Regions from separate parts of the Pontibacter sp. 13R65 genome, predicted to be linked through region 2. Evidence: riboswitches for the same ligand, from Rfam matches in the RefSeq annotation. Region 2 holds a riboswitch; the other holds the start of a gene.
What was found. A riboswitch is a leader RNA that binds a small molecule or an ion and turns the genes downstream of it on or off. The one in region 2 is predicted to bind thiamine pyrophosphate.
Positions count from the first base shown of each region.

Region 1: it holds a riboswitch for thiamine pyrophosphate, as region 2 does, so the genes downstream of both, thiS (sulfur carrier protein ThiS) here and ACMA1I_RS02135 (TonB-dependent receptor) in region 2, are expected to answer to the same signal.

Region 1 covers NZ_JBLIQL010000006.1:83,310-87,977, forward strand. Annotated here, with positions in the region: gene ACMA1I_RS09600 (MFS transporter) at 113-1,456, opposite strand; TPP riboswitch at 1,679-1,785, shown strand; gene thiS (sulfur carrier protein ThiS) at 1,864-2,067, shown strand; gene thiC (phosphomethylpyrimidine synthase ThiC) at 2,344-4,206, shown strand; gene ACMA1I_RS09615 (thiamine phosphate synthase) at 4,215-4,668, shown strand, end outside.
Region 2 covers NZ_JBLIQL010000001.1:473,919-478,586, forward strand. Annotated here, with positions in the region: gene ACMA1I_RS02120 (ATP-binding protein) at 1-288, shown strand, start outside; gene ACMA1I_RS02125 (aldose 1-epimerase family protein) at 333-1,208, shown strand; gene ACMA1I_RS02130 (hypothetical protein) at 1,460-1,708, opposite strand; TPP riboswitch at 1,933-2,030, shown strand; gene ACMA1I_RS02135 (TonB-dependent receptor) at 2,092-4,536, shown strand.

The DNA of each region.
Region 1 (4,668 bases), on a different contig from region 2:
TAAATTATTCTAATAAAAATGGCCTTCCGGAGGCTTTTTTGATGTGGCTGCTTATACCCTCTTCCTCTCAAAAACCATCTTTTAAGGTCTTCCCTTCTGGTTTGGCCAAAAATCATCTCTCTTCAGGTGGGGCAGTAAGGTTAGAGGCAGATTGCAAACCTGTGGCAATCTCCGGAATGATACCGAGGCGCTGGTAGATCGGGTAAACGAGTTTGCGCAATTTGGCGAGGTTAAAAGCAAATGGTACTATGCTGATGGCGACCAGGAACCCACAACCTACCAGTGTATACGATACGCCAATATGTTCTGCTACCGCTCCTGCCAGCATGCTGCCAAAGGGTGCCATGCCCATAAAAGCCATGCTGTAGAGGCTCATTACACGACCACGTTTGTCGTCTTCCACAATCGTCTGCAGCAAAGTATTACAAGAGGCCATCGACACGATCATGCCAAATCCGCTCACAAACATACACACCAGCGATACCAGTAGCACTTCCGATAACGCAAAAGCCATTAGGCCCACCCCAAACAGCAGCATCGTAAACACAATCAGTTTGCCCATGCCCAGCACCGACTTGCGCTGCGCCAGAAACAAGGCCCCAACTAATGCTCCCACACCCGATGCTCCCATCAGGTAACCAAGTGTGTTAGCCCCGCCATGCAGAATGTCGCGGGCGAAAACCGGCATGAGCACACTAAAGGGCATCCCAAACAGGCTCAGCTGCGCCACAATGAGTAGCAGCGCACGTATGGGCGCAAACCCGAAGGCATAGCTAAAGCCTTCTGTCAGAGAAGCCCATACCTTTCGTTCCTGCTTCACTCGCTCCACAAACTTAAGCCGCATGAGCAGCAGCGACCCAATTACGGCCACATAGCTCACTGCATTGAGCAAAAAGCACATGCCCTCTCCTACCAGCGCAATCAGAATACCTGCAATAGACGGACCTACCAAGCGCGCCATATTAAACATAGAAGAATTCAGGGCAATGGCATTGCTCACATCCTCCCGCTTCTCTACCATCTCGATCACAAAAGCTTGCCTGGCAGAAATGTCGAATGCATTAACGGTACCCAAAAAGGCACTTAGCGACAGAATATGCCAGACCTGAATCTGATCTGTCAGAACGAGTGCGGCCAAGGTAGAAGCCTGCACCATAGAGAGTGCCTGCGTAATAAGGAGTGTCCGGTGGCGGTTAAACTTATCAGAAGCCACTCCCGCAATCGGACCCAAAAGGAAAGCGGGCACTTGGTTGCAAAATGTTACAGCTCCCAACAAAAAAACAGAATCAGTCAGGCGGTACACCAACCAGCTTAGGGCAATCTGCTGCATCCAGGTGCCGATTAGCGAAATACCTTGCCCTACAAAAAATAGCCTATAGTTGCGGTACTTTAAGGCCCTGAACATGCCACTTAACCTGCCAGGAGGTTCTTGCTGCTGTAGTACTTCTTTATCCATTCTGTTTTTAATCTTCCACACCGCCTCTTGCTTACGCAATATGCCTGCTATCAAGTTATCTGATTTTTGATTTATTGCATGCACCTTATAACGGAAGTGCAGAGCCCAAATTATTTAAATGAAAAGGGTCCTCCAAAGGTGTCTGCACCAGCTACTGCTGTAGGAAAACCTGTCTGTATTAAAAAAGTAATTGCTTTTCTCCAACGCTCCTTCTACCTTTGGAATACACTTTAGGGGTGTTCTGCCACAAAAACAAAGCGCAGAACTGAGATATACCCTCTGAACCTGATACAGTTAGCACTGACGAAGGGAAAAGTATATGAGAAACACACCAGTCTTCCTACTTCTTCTTGTTGCCGCTCGGCGCACCAGCGTTCATGCTACCTGCATCACATCCCGAGCAAACCATGAAAATATTTATTAACAACCAGCCGGAGGAGCTACAGCTTCCCCAAACCGTTGCTGCTGTCCTTAACAGACTGCAGCTGCCCCACACGCGTGGCATCGCCATTGCCGTGAACAACCAGATTGTGCCCAAAATACAATGGGAGGCACACCAACTGCAGGAAAACGATAAACTCACCGTCATCAAAGCCACACAGGGCGGGTAAGCCAAACCGCTTCCTCCTGTTGCTGGTGCGAGCTTGTAGCTCGTACCTCCTATTTGCTCTATTGAAAGATTAATCGGCTGTAGTCAAATTGGCAGCAAGTCTGGTTTTAAAAGTTGAAAGTACGAGCTACAAGCTCGCACTAGCAGTGAGACTCATGCTAGCCTTTCCTCCAGCACCAGAATCAAAGAAATAGATAGGACAAATCATTTTGCATCACTTGAAAAGTCCTGTGTCTTGTGTACTTCCAAAAAATCTAACATCTAGTATCTAAAAAAGATGAGAAAAGAAAAAACACCAACCGCCAGTGCCATTACGCGCTCTCCTTTTACAGGCTCCCGCAAAGTTTATGTGCCGGGCCAGCTGCACAATATTAAAGTTGCCATGCGTGAAATTGTGCTGGAAGACACTGTGCATAAATTCCTGGGCGAGGAAACCCGCGAAACCAATGCACCGGTAACCGTGTACGACACCAGTGGCCCCTACACCGACCCTAGTGTCGAGATTGATGTGCGTCAGGGCCTGCCACGCCTGCGCGAAGAATGGATTCTGAACCGGGGTGATGTGGAGGAACTGCAGGACGTGAGTTCAGCCTATGGCAAAGCCAGAAAAGAAGACAGCAACCTCGATGCTTTTAGGTTTGAACACATCCGCAAACCGCTGAAGGCGAAGCCGGGGCAGAACGTGAGCCAGTTGCATTATGCCCGCAAAGGCATTATCACGCCCGAGATGGAGTACATCGCCATCCGCGAGAACCAGCGCATCCAGGAACTGAAGGAGCTGGGGCATCAGCACGAAGGCCACAGCTTCGGAGCTAATACACCCAAAGGCTTCATCACACCCGAATTCGTAAGAGCCGAAGTAGCAGCAGGCCGTGCCATTATCCCGAGCAACATCAACCACCCTGAAAGCGAGCCGATGATTATTGGCCGGAATTTCCTGGTGAAGATTAATGCTAACATCGGCAACTCTGCTGTTACCTCCAGCATTGAGGAAGAAGTAGAAAAAGCCGTATGGGCCTGCCGCTGGGGCGCCGATACCATCATGGACCTTAGCACCGGCAAAAACATTCATGAAACCCGCGAGTGGATTATCCGCAACTCACCTGTTCCGATTGGCACCGTACCTATTTACCAGGCGCTGGAGAAGGTGAACGGCAAAGCCGAAGACCTGACCTGGGAGATTTTCCGCGACACCCTCATTGAGCAGGCAGAACAGGGTGTGGACTATTTCACGATTCATGCAGGTGTGCTGCTGCGCTACGTGCCACTCACAGCCAAACGTGTAACCGGTATTGTCTCGCGAGGTGGTTCTATTATGGCGAAATGGTGCCTGGCGCATCATAAAGAAAGCTTCCTGTACACACACTTCGAAGAGATATGCGAGATCATGAAAGCTTACGATGTGGCCTTCTCGCTGGGCGACGGACTACGCCCCGGCTGTATTGCCGATGCCAACGATGCCGCGCAATTTGCCGAACTGGAGACGCTGGGCGAGCTGACAAAAATTGCCTGGAAGCACGATGTACAGGTGATTATTGAAGGTCCCGGCCACATTCCGATGCACCTGATCAAGGAGAACATGGAGAAGCAGCTGAAGGAGTGCCACGAAGCACCGTTCTATACCCTCGGCCCCCTCACCACCGATATTGCGCCCGGCTACGACCACATTACCTCGGCCATTGGTGCCGCTATGATAGGTTGGTTTGGCACTGCCATGCTTTGCTACGTTACCCCGAAAGAGCACCTCGGCTTGCCGAACAAAAAAGATGTAAAAGACGGTGTCATCACCTACAAACTGGCTGCCCACGCTGCCGACTTAGCCAAAGGTCACCCCGGCGCACAGTACCGCGACAACGCCCTGAGCAAAGCGCGCTTCGAGTTCCGGTGGCAGGACCAGTTCAACCTGTCGCTCGACCCAGATACCGCCCGCGAGTTCCACGACGAAACCTTACCTGCTGAAGGTGCTAAAGTAGCCCACTTCTGCTCCATGTGCGGCCCCAACTTCTGCTCCATGAAAATAACCCAGGAAGTACGCGACTACGCCGAAAAAACAGGTGTAGCCACAGAAGAAGTGCTGGACAAAGGCATGGCCGAAAGAGCAGAGGCATTTAAGGCGCAGGGATCAGAAATTTATTTATAAACCTCCCGATGAAGAACATAGCAAAACTGCACTACATCACGCAGGCGCTGAACAGCAACACTCATGCACAAGCCGCTGAAGTAGCCTGTGCCGCCGGCGCGGACTGGGTGCAGTTACGGGTAAAGGACCAGCCATACGAGGAATGGAAAGAGGAGGCCCTGCAAACGCAGGCGATCTGCCGCACCTATGGCAGCACCTTTATTATAAACGATAATGCAAAGTTAGCCGCAGAGGTAGGCGCAGACGGTGTTCACCTGGGCAAAACAGACATGTCGCCGGTGGAGGCACGGGAGCTATTAGGTGCTGATAAGATTATAGGAGGCACAGCTAATATCTTCGAGGATGTGCAGCAGTTGGCAGCGGCCGGAGTCGATTATATTGGCCTCGGTCCTTTTCGCTTCACCTCCACCAAACAAAACCTGAGCCCGATTCTAGGCCTGAGCGGCTTTGAACAAATCCTGC
Region 2 (4,668 bases):
AAAATCTGGAGCGAGAATGCCTTTGGCCAATGCCCCGCCTGGATCCTGGACCAACTGCAGCAGCACAAGTACAACCTTTACCTGCTCATGGGCGTTGATTTGCCGTGGGAGCCGGATCCGCAGCGGGAGCACCCACACCTGCGGCAGCATTTCTACGATCTGTATAAAAAAGAGCTGCAGCAATTGCAGGTGCCTTTTGTAGAGATCAGCGGATTGCAGGAGGAGCGTTTCCTGATGGCCCGGCAGTACATAGATAAATTAATCAGAAACGCAGAGATGAAAATCTAACCTGATTGTACCTGGATTACTTACCGCGTCTTAAAATTTAGCTTATGTTACATTATATTCAGAACGATAACTACAGCGTTGGCATCGATAGCGAAGGTGCTGAGCTAACCCATTTTATCAAGCTTGATGAGCAACTGGAGCTGATCTGGCAAGGCAATCCTGCTATCTGGGCTGGCCGTGCCCCTAATCTTTTCCCTATTATTGGGGAACTGCCAAACAACGGGTTTGAGGCCAAAGGTAAACGTTTCCACATGAAACGACACGGCTTTGCCCGGAACAGCGAGTTTGAGCTTGTGGAGGAGCACACCGACAAGCTGGTTTTTGAACTGAAGCAGAATGAGGACACGCTGGCGCAGTATCCGTATAAGTTCAGCCTCCTGATCGCCTACAAACTGATGGGCAGCAAGCTTGAGGTCACTTACCTGGTCCGCAACGACGACGGCGAGGCGCTTTACTTTTCGGTAGGTGGCCACCCTGGATTTAATGTGCCGCTTTACCCGCAGGAGCAGTACACCGATTACTTTATTGAATTTGAGCAGGAAGAAACTCTAAGCCGTTACCTGCTAAACGAGCAGGGCCTGCTAACCAACGATACGGAGCGTGTGCTGGAGCAGGAGCGCGTGCTGCCCCTTCACCACGACTTGTTTCAGAAAGATGCCTTGGTGTTTAAAAACACAAAGTCGCAGCGGTTGCAACTGGCCAGCCGCACCAACCCGCTGCGCCTCGAAATCTCTTTTGAAGGATTCCCTTACCTGGGCATTTGGGCAAAAGCAAACGGAGCTCCGTTTGTGTGCATAGAGCCCTGGTGCGGCGTTGCAAGCAGCGAAGGCGACACAGGTAAACTCGAAGAGAAAGAAGGAATAGAGCACATTGCCCCCAAACAGGCCTTCGAAAGAACTTTCAGCATTGAAGTGCTCTAGATAGCCCATGTCATTCCAAAGCCCTCAGAGCCTCTGGAAGGGCATTTTCATTAGAAGAATTTGATTGGTTGTGAGATGGCTTAATGGTTAAATTGTTAAATGGTTGACCAAAGGTCTCTGGCAGAAGCAGAAGGAAGGTTGAAGTCCAGCCTCAGAAATAAAATTTGTTTATCTGGTATCTGAAATCTCTAAAATTTGCCTTAAAAAGAATCCCCGGTTGATGCTGATCAGCCGGGGATTTAAGTTTGTAGTCACTGTAATGAAGGCTCCGGAAACTTGGGGACCTTAATTCTTCTGAGGTCATATTCAGGTTCAAAATCATTGATAGGTAATGATATGCCTGGTGGGAGGTCCAAATCTGGTAAGTCATCGCCAATTGGTTCGCCCCCATCATCGTCGTTATCGGTAGATGGCGGCACGTCGAATTTTTTGTGTGGCGAGAATGCGTAATACGCCAGTATAGATAGTAAGGCAAACGTATAAAGTAGACTGATCATCATCACATTTCAACTTAAAAAATAAAAAATCGAAAACCGACACGTGTTGCCTCAAGCTCTTAAGAAGCTGAGGACTAAGTGTCTGTTTATGATTTAGAACGTACTTTTGGGGTAAGTGGTTTTTATCTTTACTTAAAAAAAATAGCTGCTGCCCCCTTGCTGTAGTCATAGCTCCTTGAATTGCTGCTGAAGCACCTTTGCATTAACCAGAATAAGGAAGTACTTTTGTGGCAGTTTAGGGGTGCCTTTAGAATTACGGGCTGAGATCATACCCATTGAACCTGATCCGGGTAATGCCGGCGAAGGGAAAACGGAGGAAAACTATAATACAGGTGGCTAACCCCTGGCCAACCTCAGTGTTTTACCTATTTCTTTTATTTTACCTCATGAAGTATTTTTTAATTGCGATGGCTGCTATGCTGTTGCCATTGCAGTTGTTTGCCCAGGCTAACCTGAGCGGGCACATTACCAATGCCGTTCAGAGCGAAGCCTTACCAGGCGCCACTGTGCTTATAAAAGAAGCAAATAGCCTGGCCACCACTACCGACCAAAACGGCTACTACGAGTTCAGCAATTTGCCAGTTGGGGCAACGTACACTGTGCAGGTTACTTTTGTGGGCTTCGACTCCGAGGAGCGGCAGGTAAGCCTTAACGCCAGCCGCCGCCTCGATATTGGGCTGAACCCCAGGAGCGTGCACACCTCCGAAGTAGTGGTAACAGCTACCAGAGCTACCGAGAAAACAGCCACAACCTACACCAACGTAAGCAAAGAGGAAATTGCAGAGCGCAATTTCGGGCAAGACATCCCGTACCTGCTTGACCAGACACCATCTGTTGTGGTGAACTCAGATGCAGGGGCGGGAGTGGGGTACACAGGTATCCGGATACGGGGTTCCGACATTACCCGCATCAATGTAACCGTAAATGGCATCCCGATAAACGATGCGGAGAGCCATGGCGCCTTTTTTGTGAACATGCCGGACCTAGGTTCCTCGGTGCAGGATATACAGGTGCAGCGAGGTGTAGGAACATCAACCAATGGAGCAGCCGCTTTCGGAGCCAGCATCAACATGAGTACACTGGGGTTGAACAGAGAGGCTTATGCGGAGGCGCTTAACACATACGGCTCCTATAACACCAGGCGCCATAGCCTCTCGTTTGGCTCCGGTCTCCTCAACGATAAGTTTACCGTAGATGCGCGCCTTTCTAAAATCTCTTCGGATGGCTACGTAGACCGTGCCTTCTCCGACCTGAAATCGTATTACCTGGCAGTAGGCTACCACGGCAAAACCAGCACCCTGAAGTTTGTGACCTTTTCGGGGGTAGAGCAGACCTACCAGGCCTGGAACGGCGTTCCGGAGGAGATGCTGGCTACCAACCGCACCTACAACTCCCTCACTTACGATAACGAAACGGATAATTACCAGCAGGACCACTACCAGTTGCACTACTCCAAAACCTTCGGCAGCAACTTCGACTTTGGCGGGGCGCTGCACTTTACCAGGGGCAAAGGCTACTACGAACAATACCGGACCAACCGCAAATTCTCAGACTATAACATTGCACCAGTTGTCATTGGCGACACCACCATTACCCGATCAGACCTGATCCAGCGCAAATGGCTCGATAATTATTTCTATGGAGCCACTTACGCCTTTAACTACTACTCCAACGACCGCAGGCTGGTAACAACAGTTGGCGGAGGAATAAACCAGTACGACGGCGACCACTTTGGCGAAGTGATATGGGCGCAATATGCCTCCAGCAGCAGCATCAGGCACCGGTACTACGATAACAATGCCGTTAAAACAGATTTCAACATCTACACAAAAGCCACTTACCAACTAAGTCAGAAGCTGGGGCTGTTTGGGGACCTGCAGTTCCGTACCATCGGCTACAGCGTTGAGGGCCTTGACGACGACAGGCGTGACGTAAGCCAGGAGGCAGATTTCGCTTTCTTTAACCCGAAGGCGGGGGTTACCTATGCCCTCACCGACAACCAAACCTTCTATACCTCGCTTGCAGTCGGAAACCGCGAGCCGGTACGCTCCGACTTTACAGACCAATCGGATGTAGACAGGGAGCGTGGCATCAGGCCGCAGGCCGAACGGATGTACAACCTCGAAGCTGGTTATCGGCTACGTGGTACTACAGGCGGAGTAATGGAGTCTACGCCAGGCTACCGGTACTCCCTCGATGCCAACGTGTATTACATGGATTACCAGAACCAGCTGGTGCTGACCGGGCAGCTAAATGATGTGGGCAACGGCCTTCGCACCAACATCAAAGACAGCTACAGAGCAGGCGTTGAGCTGGCTGGTGCTGTAAGCCTTGGCGAGTTTATTGAAGTACGCAGCAACCTGACCCTAAGCCGCAACAAGATCCGCAACTACACCGAAACAGTGTATATCTACGACGAAGACTATAATGTAGAAGGTATTGTGGAGAATGAGTACAAGGAAACAGATATTTCCTTTTCACCGGCCGTTATCTCTGGCCATTCGGTAGAGGTGCAGCCGGTGCGTGGGTTCAAAGCGGCATTGCTTTACAAAACAGTAGGCAAGCAGTACCTAGACAATACCTCCAGCAACGACCGTAGCATAGCTGCTTACCAGGTGCTGGACCTGCGCCTACGCTACACACTAAAGCCTCAGTTTATGCGCGAAGTGGAGCTGGCCCTGCTGGTAAACAACCTGCTCAATAAAAAGCACGAAGCCAATGGGTACACCTGGAGCGAGATGTATGCCGGCGACCCTGGCCGCTACGACTACAACCACTACTACCCGCAGGCCACCCGCAATTTCCTGCTTTCGCTGGGCCTGAAGTTTTAGAATCACCCATTTTTGAAGAAGAGCCTCATCAAGTTATTGGTGAGGCTTTTTTTTATGGATTATATGTCTGAATTCTTAATTTGTTGCTATTGCTCATTCGCATTTTACGTACTGTTATAAAGGAAGAAACAG